Regions from separate parts of the Streptomyces sp. NPDC001568 genome, predicted to be linked through region 3. Evidence: riboswitches for the same ligand, from Rfam matches in the RefSeq annotation. Region 3 holds a riboswitch; each other region holds the start of a gene.
What was found. Region 3 has a riboswitch for thiamine pyrophosphate ahead of thiO (glycine oxidase ThiO). Riboswitches for the same ligand answer to the same signal wherever they lie in the genome.
Positions count from the first base shown of each region.

Region 1: another riboswitch for thiamine pyrophosphate. It lies ahead of ACFY0I_RS30615 (thiamine ABC transporter substrate binding subunit); the one in region 3 lies ahead of thiO (glycine oxidase ThiO).
Region 2: another riboswitch for thiamine pyrophosphate. It lies ahead of thiC (phosphomethylpyrimidine synthase ThiC); the one in region 3 lies ahead of thiO (glycine oxidase ThiO).

Region 1 is NZ_JBIAVF010000019.1:95,001-100,037, reverse strand. It holds gene frr (ribosome recycling factor) at 1-183, shown strand, start outside; gene ACFY0I_RS30625 (phosphatidate cytidylyltransferase) at 183-1,259, shown strand; gene rlmN (23S rRNA (adenine(2503)-C(2))-methyltransferase RlmN) at 1,414-2,526, shown strand; TPP riboswitch at 2,591-2,700, shown strand; gene ACFY0I_RS30615 (thiamine ABC transporter substrate binding subunit) at 2,786-3,883, shown strand; gene ACFY0I_RS30610 (ABC transporter permease) at 3,940-5,037, shown strand, end outside.
Region 2 is NZ_JBIAVF010000003.1:333,342-338,378, reverse strand. It holds gene ACFY0I_RS07360 (aldo/keto reductase) at 1-926, opposite strand, end outside; gene thiC (phosphomethylpyrimidine synthase ThiC) at 1,098-2,885, opposite strand; TPP riboswitch at 2,880-3,024, opposite strand; gene ACFY0I_RS07350 (YibE/F family protein) at 3,097-4,488, shown strand; gene ACFY0I_RS07345 (SsgA family sporulation/cell division regulator) at 4,507-4,956, opposite strand.
Region 3 is NZ_JBIAVF010000015.1:69,930-74,966, forward strand. It holds gene thiE (thiamine phosphate synthase) at 69-719, opposite strand; gene ACFY0I_RS26535 (Rv2175c family DNA-binding protein) at 791-1,156, opposite strand; gene ACFY0I_RS26540 (NAD(P)/FAD-dependent oxidoreductase) at 1,286-2,506, opposite strand; TPP riboswitch at 2,653-2,765, shown strand; gene thiO (glycine oxidase ThiO) at 2,763-3,932, shown strand; gene thiS (sulfur carrier protein ThiS) at 3,929-4,129, shown strand; gene ACFY0I_RS26555 (thiazole synthase) at 4,135-4,935, shown strand.

The DNA of each region.
Region 1 (5,037 bases), on a different contig from region 3:
GTTTCCATCCGCGCCGTCCGCCGCAAGGCGAAGGACGCCCTCGACAAGCTCGTCAAGGACAAGGAAGCCGGCGAGGACGAGGTGCGTCGCGCCGAGAAGGAGCTCGACGACACCACCGCGAAGTACGTCGCGCAGGTGGACGAGCTGCTCAAGCACAAGGAAGCCGAGCTCCTCGAGGTCTGATGAACGACTCTCCCTGGGCCACGGAGCCGGTTCCGGCGGGTCCCGCATACGATGCGCTGGTGGGCCCGCACACTCGGCCCATGCCCATCGTGCCCGATGCCGCCGGCCGTGCCTTCGACGACCGGGAAGCACGCGATCGGGGGGCCGCCTTCGCGGGCGGCCCCCCGCTCCGCGCCGAGACGCCGTTGCAGGAGCCCATGCCCAGCCCTCCGCCTCCGCCTTCGCAGGCACCGCAGGACGCCTCCCCGCCGCCGCAGAAGAAGCGCGCGGGGCGGGATCTGCGTGCCGCCATAGGGGTCGGCGTCGGCCTCGGAGCGGTGATCTTCGCCTCGCTGTTCATCGTCAAGGCCGTCTTCGTCGGTGTCGTCGTCGTCGCGGTCGTGGTGGGCCTGTGGGAGCTCACCTCCCGGCTCCAGGAGAAGAAGGGCATCAAGGCGCCGCTGGTCCCGCTCGCGGTCGGTGGCGCCGCCATGGTCATCGCCGGCTACGTCCGCGGGGCCGAGGGCGCCTGGGTCGCGATGGCCCTGACCGCGCTCGCGGTCCTGGTGTGGCGGATGACGGAACCGCCCGAGGACTACCTCAAGGACGTCACCGCCGGCGTCTTCGCGGCGTTCTACGTGCCCTTCCTGGCCACCTTCGTCACGATGCTGCTCACCGCGGACGACGGCCCGCAGCGCGTGGTCACGTTCCTGGTGCTGACCGTCGTCAGCGACACCGGGGCCTACGCGGTGGGCTGGCGCTTCGGCAAGACGAAGCTGGCGCCGCGCATCAGCCCCGGAAAGACCCGCGAGGGACTGTTCGGCGCCGTGGCCTTCGCGATGGCGGCCGGCGCGCTGTGCATGGAGTTCCTGATCGACGGGGGCTCCTGGTGGCAGGGCCTGGTCCTCGGTCTGGCCGTCGCGGTCAGCGCGACCCTGGGCGACCTGGGCGAGTCGATGATCAAGCGGGACCTGGGCATCAAGGACATGGGCACGCTGCTGCCGGGTCACGGCGGCATCATGGACCGGCTCGACTCGCTCCTGCCGACCGCCCCCGTCGTGTGGCTGCTGCTGGCGGCCTTCGTCGGCACCGGGTGAGGTCGGCCGATCCGCTGCTGATCGCCGGCTGATCCACCGGCCCCCGCGGTACCGGGGCGGCAGTGGAAGAAAAGCTCCGGCCGGGTCGGGCGGTTACTCTTGAAGGGCGCGCTGCTTCTGCGGCGCGCCTTTCGTCTTACAAGGAGTACCTGCCATGGCCCGCCCCGTTCCGGGAGAGCTCACCTTCGTCGCCCCTCGCGGGGTCAAGAAGCCGCCCCGGCACCTCGCCGACCTCACCCCGGCCGAGCGCCGGGAGGCGGTGGCCGCGATCGGTGAGAAGCCGTTCCGGGCCAAGCAGTTGTCCCAGCACTACTTCGCCCGCTACGCCCACGACCCGGCGGAGTGGACCGACATCCCCGCGGCCTCCCGGGAGAAGCTCCAGCAGGAGCTGCTGCCCGACCTGATGAACGTCCTGCGACACATCAGCTGCGACAACGACACCACGCGCAAGACCCTGTGGAAGCTGCACGACGGCACGCTCGTCGAGTCCGTGCTGATGCGCTACCCCGACCGGGTCACCATGTGCATCTCCTCGCAGGCCGGCTGCGGCATGAACTGCCCGTTCTGCGCCACCGGCCAGGCAGGTCTCGACCGCAACCTCTCCACCGCCGAGATCGTGCACCAGATCGTCGACGGCATGCGCGCCCTGCGCGACGGAGAGGTTCCGGGCGGACCGGCCCGCCTGTCGAACATCGTCTTCATGGGCATGGGCGAGCCGCTCGCCAACTACAACCGCGTCGTCGGCGCCATCCGCCGCCTCACCGACCCGGAGCCCGACGGCCTGGGTCTGTCGCAGCGCGGGATCACCGTCTCCACCGTCGGCCTGGTCCCGGCCATGCTGCGGTTCGCCGACGAGGGCTTCAAGTGCCGGCTCGCCGTCTCGCTGCACGCCCCCGACGACGAGCTGCGTGACACCCTGGTGCCGGTGAACACCCGCTGGAACGTCCGCGAGGTGCTGGACGCGGCCTGGGAGTACGCCGAGAAGTCCGGCCGCAGGATCTCCATCGAGTACGCCCTGATCCGCGACATCAACGACCAGGCCTGGCGCGGTGACCTGCTCGGCAAGCTGCTCAAGGGCAAGCGCGTCCACGTCAACCTGATCCCGCTGAACCCGACCCCGGGTTCGAAGTGGACCGCTTCGCGGCCCGAGGACGAGAAGGCCTTCGTCGAGGCCATCGCCCGCCACGGCGTGCCCGTGACCGTACGGGACACCCGCGGCCAGGAGATCGACGGCGCCTGCGGCCAGCTGGCCGCCTCGGAGCGATAGGGCCGAAAATCGGCCATGGTCGATCACATTCGGCCGCGGGGTACCCTGTGGCCGAACCAATTTCATATTCCGACAGGGGAGCGCCACAGCGCTGAGAGTGCGGTATCCGTCATCCGCAGACCCTCTGAACCTCGCCCCGGTCATTCGGGGTAGGAAGTTCGGTCACCACTCATGCTGTTGCGCCCTGCCCGGCGTCCGCTCTCGCAGAGCGCCGGGCAGGGCCGCGTCTTCTCCTGGTCATCCCAGGAGGAATCAACCAGTGAGCACCACCCAGAGGATCGCGGGCGCCGCGCTCGCGGCCGCGCTCGGCGTCACCACGCTCAGCGCCTGCGGCGGCGAGGCCAAGGACAAGACCGCCGGCGCCGGCGACGCCCCGAAGTCCAAGACGGTCACCCTCGTCTCCCACGACTCCTTCAACGTGACCGACTCGGTCCTGAAGGAGTTCGAGCAGCAGAGCGGCTACACCGTCAAGCGGCTGAAGTCCGGGGACGCCGGCGCGGCGCTCAACCAGGAGATCCTCACCAAGGGCTCCCCGCGCGGCGACGTCTTCTTCGGCGTCGACAACACGCTGCTCTCGCGGGCCCTCGACAACGGGATCTTCACCCCGTACCAGGTCAAGGGCATGGACGGGATCAAGTCCGAGTTCATGCTCGACCCGCAGCACCGCGTCACGCCGATCGACTCCGGCGACATCTGCGTCAACTATGACAAGCAGTACTTCGCGGACAAGAAGCTCGCCCCGCCGCAGACGCTGGACGACCTGATCAAGCCGGAGTACAAGAACCTGCTGGTCACCGAGAACGCCGCGACGTCCTCGCCCGGTCTCGGCTTCCTCCTCGCCTCCGTCGGCAAGTACGGCGAGGACGGCTGGAAGGACTACTGGAGCAAGCTCAAGGCCAACGGCGTCGAGGTCGTCGACGGCTGGGAGCAGGCCTACAACGAGCGGTTCTCGGGCTCCGCGGGCGGCAAGAAGGCCAAGGGCGACCGTCCGCTGGTCGTCTCGTACGCCTCCAGCCCGCCGGTCGAGGTGCTCTACGGCGAGCCGCAGCCGGCCGAGGCCCCCACGGGCGTCTCCACCGGGACCTGCTTCCGCCAGGTCGAGTTCGCGGGCCTGCTGAACGGCGCGAAGAACCCCGAGGGCGGCAAGGCGCTCCTCGACTTCCTGGTGGGCAAGAAGTTCCAGGAGGACATGCCGCTCCAGATGTTCGTGAACCCGGTGGTCAAGGACGCGCAGCTGCCGGAGATCTTCACGAAGCACGGTGTGGTGATCGACAAGCCGGAGAACGTCACCCCGGACGCCATCGCCAAGAACCGTGAGCAGTGGGTCAAGGCATGGTCCTCGCTCGTCGTGAAGTAGCGCGCGGGAGCTCCCCGAAGGAGGGCGGGCGGGCCACCGCCGTCAGGCTGGGCCTGATGGCGGTGCCGCTCGTCTTCTTCGGGCTGTTCTTCGCCTACCCCGTGGCCGCGATCGTCGGCCGCGGGCTCAGGACGGACTCCGGCTGGCAGTTCGGCCGGATCGGCGAGGTCCTGGCGCGGCCGGACATCGCCGACGTGCTGTGGTTCACCACCTGGCAGGCGCTCGCCTCCACGCTGCTCACCCTGCTGATCGCGCTGCCCGGGGCGTACGTCTTCGCCCGCTTCGAGTTCCCCGGCAAACAACTGCTGCGCGCGGTGGTCACCGTTCCGTTCGTGCTGCCGACGGTCGTCGTCGGCACGGCCTTCCTCGCGTTGGTCGGGCGCGGCGGACTGCTGGACGAGCTGTGGGGCGTACGCCTCGACACCACGGTCTGGGCGATCCTGCTGGCGCACGTCTTCTTCAACTACGCCGTCGTCGTCCGTACGGTCGGCGGGCTCTGGGCCCAGCTCGACCCCCGTCAGGAGGAGGCGGCCCGGGTCCTCGGCGCGGGACGCTTCGGGGCGTGGCGCCGGGTGACGCTGCCCGCGCTCGGGCCGGCCGTCGCCGCCGCCTCGCTGATGGTCTTCCTGTTCACCTTCACCTCCTTCGGCGTCGTGCAGATCCTGGGCGGTCCGGCGTACTCCACCCTGGAGGTGGAGGTCTACCGGCAGACCGCGCAACTGCTGGACCTGCCGACGGCCGCCGTCCTGACGATGGTGCAGTTCGCCGCGGTCGGCGCGATCCTCGCCCTGCACGCCTGGACCGTGCGCCGGCGGGAGACCGCGCTGCGGCTGGTCGACCCGGCGCGGACGGCGCACCGGCCGCGCGGCTGGGCCCAGCGGGGGCTGCTCGGCGGGGTGCTGGTGACGGTGGCGCTGCTGATCGTGCTGCCCCTGGGCGTACTGGTCGAGCGGTCCTTCGACGCCCCCGGCGGCTACGGGCTCGGCTTCTACCGGGCCCTGCAGGACGCGGGCTCCGGCGGCGGAACGTTCCTGGTCCCGCCGCTGGAGGCGATCGGGAACTCGCTGCGCTACGCGCTGGCCGCCACCGCCATCGCCCTGTTCATCGGAGGGCTCGCCGCCGCCGCGCTGACCCGGCGCGGGGGGCGCTTCGTA
Region 2 (5,037 bases), on a different contig from region 3:
TCCAGGACCGCGTCGTCGAGGACCAGCCCGGCCCCCTTCACCAGCGACTCCATCTGCTCCATCGTCCGCGGCCCGATGATCACCGAGGTGACGGCGGGGTGGGCGACGGGGAAGGCCACGGCCAGCTCCGGCAGCGTGCAGCCGATCGATTCGGCCAGTTCGACCAGCTGCTCCACGGCCTCCAGCTTGGCGACGTTGCCCGGGATCGCCGGGTCGAACCGTGCCGGAGTGAGCGCCGCCCGCCCCGAGGTCAGGTCGATGGGGCCGCCGAGCCGGTACTTCCCGCTCAGGAATCCGGACGCGAGCGGGCTCCAGGTCAGCACTCCCATTCCGTATCGCTGCGCGACGGGCAGCACGTCCGCCTCGATGCCCCGAGCAAGGATCGAGTACGGCGGCTGCTCCGTACGGAACCGGGGCAACGCCCGCCGCTCCGCCACGTGGTGCGCCTCGACGAGTTCCTCCGCCGGGAACGTCGAGCAGCCGAAGGAGCGGATCTTGCCGGCCCTGACCAGGTCGCCGAGGACGGCCAGGGTCTCCTCGACATCGGTCGTGTGGTCCGGCCGGTGCACCTGGTAGAGGTCGATCCAGTCGGTGTCCAGCCGGCGCAGGCTGTCCTCCACCGCCCGCACGATCCACCGCCGCGAGTTGCCGCTGCAGTTGCGGCCCTCGCCCATCCGGAAGTGGACCTTCGTGGCGAGCACGACGTCGTCGCGCCGCCCCTTGAGCGCTTTGCCGACGATCACCTCGGACTCACCGGCGGAGTACATGTCCGCGGTGTCGACGAAGTTGATGCCCCGGTCGAGTGCGGCATGGATGATCCGCACGCACTCCTCGTGGTCCGGGTTCCCCACCGCGCCGAACATCATCGTGCCCAGGCAGTGGGCACTCACCTCGATGCCGGTACCACCAAGACTTCGGTATCCCATGGTCATGCGGCCGCACTCTAGGACCTGGAGCGCGCTCCAGGTCAAGAGCCGAACCCCCAGGCCGTCATCTTGAACTCCCGCCCCCCGGCACCCTTCAGGGCTCGGACATGGCGCTGCTCCCGAACGACGGAACTCCGCCGCTCGGGAGCAGCACTCCCCCCGAACAGTGCGTCAGTCCGCCAGCGGCAGGTAGACGCGGTTGCCCGCAGCGGCGAACTCGGCGGACTTCTCCGCCATGCCCGCCTCGATCTCGTCGGCCTTCAGGTCCCCGCCGTGCTGACGGCGGATGTCCTGCGAGATCTTCATCGAGCAGAACTTGGGACCGCACATCGAGCAGAAGTGCGCGGTCTTGGCCGGCTCGGCCGGCAGGGTCTCGTCGTGGAACTCGCGCGCCGTGTCCGGGTCGAGGGCCAGGTTGAACTGGTCCTCCCAGCGGAACTCGAACCGTGCGTCCGACAGGGCGTCGTCCCACTCCTGAGCGCCCGGGTGCCCCTTGGCCAGGTCCGCCGCGTGGGCGGCGATCTTGTAGGTGATGACGCCGGTCTTCACGTCGTCCCGGTTGGGCAGGCCCAGGTGCTCCTTGGGCGTGACGTAGCAGAGCATCGCCGTGCCCCACCAGGCGATCATCGCGGCGCCGATGCCCGAGGTGATGTGGTCGTAGGCGGGAGCGACGTCCGTGGTCAGCGGGCCGAGCGTGTAGAACGGCGCCTCTTCGCAGATCTCCTGCTGGAGGTCGATGTTCTCCTTGATCTTGTGCATCGGGACGTGGCCCGGGCCCTCGATCATCGTCTGGACGTTGTGGCGCTTGGCGATGGTGTTCAGCTCGCCCAGCGTCTTCAGCTCGGCGAACTGCGCGGCGTCGTTGGCGTCGGCGATGGAGCCGGGGCGCAGGCCGTCGCCCAGCGAGTACGTGACGTCGTAGGTCGCGAGGATGTCGCAGAGCTCTTCGAAGTTCGTGTAGAGGAAGTTCTCCTTGTGGTGCGCCAGGCACCACGCGGCCATGATCGAACCACCGCGGGAGACGATTCCGGTCTTGCGGCGGGCGGTCAGCGGCACGTACGGCAGGAGTACGCCGGCGTGGACCGTCATGTAGTCGACGCCCTGCTCGGCCTGCTCGATGACCGTGTCCTTGTAGATCTCCCAGGTCAGGTCCTCGGCGCGGCCGTCGACCTTCTCCAGCGCCTGGTAGAGCGGCACGGTACCGATCGGGACGGGGGAGTTGCGCAGCACCCACTCGCGGGTGGTGTGGATGTTGCGGCCGGTCGAGAGGTCCATGACCGTGTCGGCGCCCCACTTGGTGGCCCAGGTCATCTTGTCGACCTCCTCCTCGATCGAGGAGGTGACCGCGGAGTTGCCGATGTTGGCGTTGACCTTCACCAGGAACCGCTTACCGATGATCATCGGCTCGATCTCGGGGTGGTTCACATTGGCCGGAAGGACGGCTCGACCTGCGGCGATCTCCTCGCGAACGACCTCGGGGGAGACGTTCTCGCGGATCGCGACGTACTCCATCTCCGGAGTGATCTCGCCCCGGCGGGCGTACGCGAGCTGGGTGACGGCGGCGCCGCCACGGCCGCGGCGGGGCTGCCGGGGGCGGCCCGGGAAGACCGCGTCCAGGTTCTTGAGGCCGCCGCGGGGCGAGGTGTGCTTGATGCCGTCGTCCTCGGGGCGCGCGGGACGACCCGCGTACTCCTCGGTGTCGCCACGGCTGATGATCCAGTTCTCGCGCAGCGGTGCGAGGCCCCGACGGACGTCCGTCTCGATCTGGGGGTCGGTGTACGGACCGGACGTGTCGTAGAGCGTCACGTCCTTGCCGTTGGTGAGGTGGACCTGGCGAACCGGCACCCGGATGTCGGGGCGGGAGCCCGCCACGTAACCCTTGTGCCAGCCCGGCTGGCGCTCGTTCCCGCCGTCGGCGTCCTGGCTGACGGCAGGCGTGCGTGCGTCCTGAATGGTCATGAGACCGTATCTCCCTACGCCGGCATTACCCGGTAACAGGTTCGGCGGTCGACGCAGCCTCTTCCCGTACGCATTCTCATGTGCGTACGGTGATCAGCGCCCTCTCAGCCCGGTGCTCCGAGCTCCCGCGTTGTGCAAAGGTGCCCCCACGCTAGCGTCATCTGTGGCGTGCTGAACAGTGGGCCCCCTCATCTCTTGCGATGATCTGCCGGTGACGTCCTCGCCGCAGCCCCCCACCGAGCCCATCGAACCCACGGGTCACCACGGCCATGAGCACGCATCCCACGGGCATGCGGCCGGGCCCGCCCAGGGCCATTCCCACAGCCACGGTCACGGGCCGGCGGCTCCCGTCTCCAAGCACCTGCGCAAGGTCATCGCCGCGGTACTGATCCCCTTCGCCGCGGCCGTCTTCATCGGCATGGCGGTCCTGTGGCCGGGCGGTGCCCCCGCCCACGAGCGGACCGGCGTGGGCTTCGATCGGCAGACCCAGCAGGGTCAAGTGGTCGCGCTCGAAAGCGTCGACTGCAAATCGGTGAACGCCTCACAGGTGCCGTCGACGGGCGACCTGTCGACCCCCCAGGGCCGTGAGGCCGAGGCCGCGCAGAACGGCGACTGCAAGAAGGCCACCGTGGTGGTCGGCAGCGGCCCCGACAAGGGGCGCGCCTTCTTCGAGATCGTCCAGCCTGGCGCGCCACGGCAGTTGGAGCAGGGCCAGAAGGTGGTCGTCGCCCACGCGCCGGACGCCCCGCGGGACCTCCAGTACTCGGTGATCGACGTGAACCGGAAACTGCCGATGGCCGTGCTGGCCGGCATCTTCGCCGTCGCGGTCGTCGTGGTCGGGCGGCTGCGGGGGCTGTTCGCCCTCATCGCTCTCGTGATCAGCTTCGCGATCCTGACCCTGTTCATCCTCCCGGCGATCCTCCAGGGCTCGAACCCCTTGGTCGTCGCGATCGTCGGAGCCAGCGCGATCATGCTGATCGCCCTCTACATGTGCCACGGGCTGACGGCGAGGACCTCGGTAGCCGTCCTCGGCACGCTGATCTCGCTGATGCTGATCGGCCTGTTGGGCTCGGTGTTCATCGACTGGGCGTTCCTGAGCGGCAACACCGACGACAACACCGGCCTGATCCACGGCCTCTACCCCGACATCGACATGAGCGGTTTGCTGCTCGCAGGTGTGATCATCGGCTCACTCGGCGTACTCGACGACGTGACCGTCACCCAGACCTCCGCGGTGTGGGAACTCCACCAGGCCGACCCGAAGATGGGGCCGCGCGCCTTGTACCGGGCGGCGATCAGGATCGGCCGCGACCACATCGCCTCCGTGGTCAACACCCTCGTACTGGCCTACGCGGGCGCCGCGTTGCCCCTGCTACTGCTGTTCTCGATCGCCAACAGCAGCATAGGAGCGGTGGCGAACAGCGAGCTGGTGGCGGAGGAGATCGTACGGACCCTCGTGGGCTCGATCGGCCTGGTCGCGTCGGTGCCCGTGACGACGGCCCTGGCCGCGCTGGTGGTCTCCGCGGACCGGCCGAGCGCCCAGGCCCCCGCGGCGGCCTCGGGGCCGGTCCGCGGCGGCAAGGGCCGGCGGCGCAAGCGCTGAGCTACGGGTGAGAGCGCCTCAGCCCGCGTTCCGTTCGTTCTGCTGGGCTTCGGCGAGGATCTTGTCGAGCGCCTCGTCGAGGTCTCCCTCGAAGTCGCCGAGGTTGCGCTCCTGACCGAGCGGAACAAGCCGGTCCGTGCGGTCGAGGAAGGCGACGAGCGGCGCCGCCCCGGCGCGGAACAGGGCCCGGTCCCCGCCCACCTGGAGTCGGATGTGGACGTCTGACAGCTCGTCCGGGTGCGTGGGGGCGATGTGCACATCGCCGTCGCCGCAGGGCTTGTTGATGCCGTCGAGAAGCAGTTCCCGGCCGAACGCCCAGGTCACGGGCGCGTCTCCGGGAAGGTGGAAGGTGAGGCGTACTGCGTAGGGGTCACGAGCGTCGTACCGGAGTTCCACCGGGATCCGGAACGAGAGCTCCTCGGAAACGAGGAAGCTCATCATGACCTCTGCCTGTACCGACTCGCGCATTGCCTACCCCGCTGTAGTGGAAGTGGCCAGGAATGGTCCCCCAAGCCCTCTTGACAAGAGTGGTGGAAGCGCTGGGAGATC
Region 3 (5,037 bases):
GGTCCCGGGCCGCGACTTCGGCTCGAAAGGCCTCGACGACCCCGGCCCGACACACCGGCCCGGCGACCTCAGCCCGCGGCGACCTCGGCGCGGGCACGGACGCGCCGGGCGAGGTCCGCGGCGGCGGCGCCCGGGTCGGACGCCTCGGTGAGGGCCCGTACGACGACGACGCGGGTGGCTCCGGCGTCCAGGACCTCGTCCAGGTTGCCGGCGTCGATGCCGCCGATGGCGAACCAGGGCCGGTCCTGGCGCAGGGCGGCGGCGTGGCGGACGAGGTCGAGGCCGGGGGCGTGACGGCCCGGCTTGGTGGGGGTGGGCCAGCAGGGGCCGGTGCAGAAGTAGTCGACGCCGGGCTCGGCGGCCGCCGCGTCGACCTCGGACTCGGAGTGGCAGGACCGGCCGATGAGGACGCCGCCGCCGAGGATGGCGCGGGCGGCCGGGACGGGGATGTCGCCCTGGCCGAGGTGCAGGACGTCGGAGCCGATGGCGTGCGCGACGTCGGCGCGGTCGTTGACCGCGAGGAGCTTGCCGTGGCGGCGGGCCGCCTCGGCGAAGACCCGGAGGTGTTCCAGTTCCTCGCCGGCCTCCATGCCCTTGTCCCGCAGCTGGACGATGTCCACGCCGCCGGCCAGGACGGCGTCCAGGAACTCGGGGAGGTCACCCTGCCGCTTGCGGGCGTCCGTGCACAGGTAGAGCCGGGCGTCGGACAGCTGCTGCATGGGTGTTCCCCCCGTGGTGGTGGCGGTGTGCGGGTCGGCGGGACCGGCCCGCACACCTGTGGATCAGCGCGTCAGAGGGCGAGCGCCTGCGCGCGGCGCTTCACCTCCGTGCCGCGATTCTCGCTCAGCGCCTGCACGGGGCTGCCGGGCAGGGTCGGATCCTCGGTGAAGAGCCATTCCAGGATCTCCTCCTCGGAGAAGCGGTCGTCGCGCAGCACGGTCAGCAGGCCCACGAGGCCCTTCACGACCTTGTCGCCGTCGATGAACTGGGCCGGAACCTGCAGGGTGCGGTTCTCGCCCCGGCGTACGGCGATGAGCTGGCCTTCCTTGACCATCTGGCGGACCCGGGTCACCTCGATGTCGAGCATCTCCGCGATGTCGGGGAGGTGCAGCCAGGAGGGGACAAGGGCATCGATCTTTGCGTCAATCTCGGTCACGGACACAAGCCTGCCATCTCGGACGGGCCGCCGGTACCTGGCCCGTCCGTCCGGGGTCCGGGCCGCCTGCCGCCCGGGCGGCGCGCTGCGGACTTCCCCGCTCCGCCCGCCCGTGTCCCGCCCGGGCCGTCAGGCGGTGGCGGACTTCAGCGGAGTGCCGGGGTCCGCCACCCGGGCCGGGTCGACGGGGACGGCCGACTCGATGAGCTTGCGGCCCTGTGCGAGGTCCCGAGGCCGGCCGACGGCCAGGACGGCGACCAGGGCCCCGTCCCGCAGCCAGCACACCGACCAGCCGGCGTCGCCCGGGTCGCCGCGCCACACCAGGGTGTCGGCGCCGGCGTGGTGGCCCGCGTACTGGACGAAGCGGCCGAACTGCTCCGACCAGAAGTACGGCACCGGGTCGTAGGCCCGTACGGGCTCCCCCGCCAGGATGTTCGCCGCGACGGCGCGCGGGCCCTGGAGGGCGTTGTCCCAGTGGTGGACCAGCAGCCGCGTCCCGTAGCGGGCCGACGGGAAGGAGGAGCAGTCGCCGACGGCGTACACCCCGGGGAGGGTGGTGCGCAGGTGGGCGTCCGCGGTGACGGAGCCGTCGGGGCCGCGGTCGACGCCGGTGCCGGCCAGCCAGTCGGTCGCGGGGCGCGCGCCGATGCCGACGACGACGGCGCCCGCCTCCAGTTCCCGGCCGTCCGCCAGTCGGACCCGGCCCTCCTCGATGCCGGCCACCTTCGCGCCGGTGATCAGTTCGGCGCCCGCCTCGGCGTACCAGTGGGCCATCGGTGCGGTGACCTCGGCCGGCAGGGCGCCCGCCAGGACCCGGTCCGCCGCCTCGACGACGGTCACGGCGCAGCCCGCCGCCCGGGCGGCGGTGGCGAACTCGGCGCCGATCCAGCCGGCTCCGACGACAACGGTGGCGGGGGCGGCGGCCAGGACGGGTCGCAGCCGGGCGGCGTCGTCGAGGGTGCGCAGCAGGTGTACGCCGGGGACGCCCTCGGTGCCGGGCAGGGTCAGCGGTCGCGCGCCGGTGGCCAGGACGAGGACCCCGTACGGGACGGGTCCGGCCCCGGTGTCCAGTTCGCGCGCGGCGTGCCGCAGGCCGGTGACCTCGGTGCCGAGCCGCAGCTCGATGTCGAGGCCTTCGAAGTCGACGTCGAAGGCGGAGTCCTCGGCCTTGCCGAGCAGCACCGCCTTGGACAGCGGGGGCCGGTCGTAGGGCTGGTGGGGTTCGGCTCCCAGCAGGGTCACGGGGCCGGCGAAGCCCTGTTCGCGCAGGGCCACCGCGGTCTGCACCCCGGCCATTCCGGCGCCGACGATCACGACACCGGGGTTCGTCTGTTGCGTCTGCTCGCTCACCCGCCCCAGCCTAGTTCCCTGACGATCCGTCAGGAATAGCGGGGGCGGGAGCCCGGGCGGGACACGGGGGATGCGGCGGGGAGGCGGCGGGTGGGCAGCGGGGAGGCAGCCTTACCCGCCATCGGCCACGGGGTTAGTCTGGCCACCGTACCTATCGCGGGAGTCCGGGCGCACCGGGCTGAGAGGGAGGCTGGCCGGCCTCCGACCGTACGAACCTGATCCGGGTCATGCCGGCGAAGGGAGGGGCTGGACGCCCATGCACTCATCTCGGAAGGGATCCGACGTCCTCGTCATCGGGGGCGGGATCATCGGCCTGGTCACCGCCTGGCGGGCGGCCCGGCGCGGCCTGCGCGTCGTACTGGCCGATCCGGACCCGGGCGGCGGCGCGGCCCGGGTCGCGGCGGGCATGCTGGCCGCCGTCACGGAACTGCACTACGGCGAGGAGACCCTGCTCGGGCTCAACGTGGCCTCCGCCGCCCGCTACCCGGACTTCGCCGCCGAGCTGTCCGATGCCGCCGGCGGCATGGACATCGGCTACCGGGCCTGCGGCACCCTGGCCGTCGCCCTCGACGCCGACGACCGCCTCCACCTGCGCGAACTGCACGCGCTCCAGCGCCGCTGCGGGCTGGAGTCCGAGTGGCTCACCGGCCGCGAGTGCCGCCGCCTGGAGCCGATGCTGGCGCCCGGGGTGCGCGGCGGGCTGCGCGTCGACGGGGACCACCAGGTCGATCCGCGCCGCCTCGCGGCCGCCCTGCTGGCCGCCTGCGAGCGGTCCGGGGTGGCGTCGTACCGCAGCCGCGCGGACCGGCTCCTCACCACCGGGGACCGGGCCGCGGGCGCCGTCCTCGACGACGGTACGGAGCTGCTCGCCGACCAGGTGGTGTTGGCCGCGGGCTCGCTCAGCGGCCGGCTGGCCGGCGTGCCGCCGGAGGTGGCCGTCCCCGTACGGCCGGTGAAGGGGCAGGTGCTGCGGCTGTCGGTGCCGGCCGCGTACGGCCCGTTCCTCTCCCGGACCGTACGGGCGGTCGTGCGCGGCAGCCACGTCTACCTGGTGCCGCGCGAGAACGGCGAGCTCGTCGTCGGCGCCACCAGCGAGGAACTCGGCTGGGACACCACGGTCACCGCGGGCGGCGTCTACGAGCTGCTGCGCGACGCCCACGAGTTGGTGCCCGGCATCACCGAACTCCCGCTGGTGGAAACCCTGGCGGGGCTGCGTCCCGGTTCTCCGGACAACGCCCCGCTGCTCGGTCCGACCGAGCTGCCGGGCCTGCACCTGGCCACCGGCCACTACCGCAACGGGGTCCTGCTGACCCCCGTCACCGGGGACGTGATGGCGGAGCTGCTGGCGACCGGAGTCGTACCGGAGATCGCCCGCCCGTTCACCCCCCGCCGCTTCTCCCCCACGCGTCAGGAGTCCTACGCATGACCATCTCCGTCAACGGCGAGCCGCGCGAGGTCGCGGCCGGCACCACCCTCGACGCGGTGGTCGCCACTTTGTCCCGGGCGCCCAAGGGGGTCGCCGCCGCCCTCAACGAGACCGTGGTCCCGCGCGGACAGTGGCAGCACACGCGGCTGGGCGACGGCGACCGGGTCGAGGTCCTCACCGCGGTCCAGGGAGGCTGACGGCGATGGCGGACGACCTCTTCACGCTCGGCGGCCGTACCTTCACCTCCCGCCTGATCATGGGCACGGGCGGCGCCCCGAGCCTTGACGTGCTGGAACGCGCGCTGACCGCGTCCGGGACGGAACTGACGACGGTGGCGATGCGCCGCCTCGACCCGACGGTGCAGGGCTCGGTGCTGTCGGTGCTGACGAAGCTCGGCATCGCCGTGCTGCCGAACACGGCGGGCTGCTTCACCGCCGGCGAGGCCGTGCTCACGGCCCGCCTCGCACGGGAGGCCCTGGGCACGGACTGGATCAAACTGGAGGTCGTCGCGGACGAGCGCACCCTCCTGCCCGACGGCGTCGAACTGCTCGACGCCGCCGAGGTCCTGGTGGACGAGGGCTTCACCGTCCTCCCGTACACCAACGACGATCCGGTGCTGGCCCGGAAGCTGGAGGACGTGGGCTGCGCGGCGATCATGCCGCTCGGCTCCCCCATCGGTTCGGGCATGGGGATCCGCAACCCGCACAACTTCGAGCTGATCGTCGAGCGGGCCGGCGTCCCGGTCATCCTGGACGCGGGGGCCGGCACCGCCTCGGACGCCGCGCTGGCCATGGAGCTGGGCTGCGCGGGCGTGATGCTGGCCTCCGCCGTGACCCGGGCCCAGGAACCGGTGCTGATGGCCGCGGCCATGCGGGACGCCGTATCGGCGGGACGCCTCGCGCACCGCGCGGGACGCATCCCGCAGCGGCGCTTCGCCGAGGCCTCCTCCCCCGTCGAGGGCCGCGCCTCCCTCGACCCGGAACGCCCCGCCTTCACCTCCTGACCCTGCGGTACGGGCCCTGCCGGGCGGGGCCGGCAGGGCCCTTCGGGCACCCCGGAAGGGCTGGCGCGGAGGGGGACATGCGTCACAGCTGCGCTGCAACCG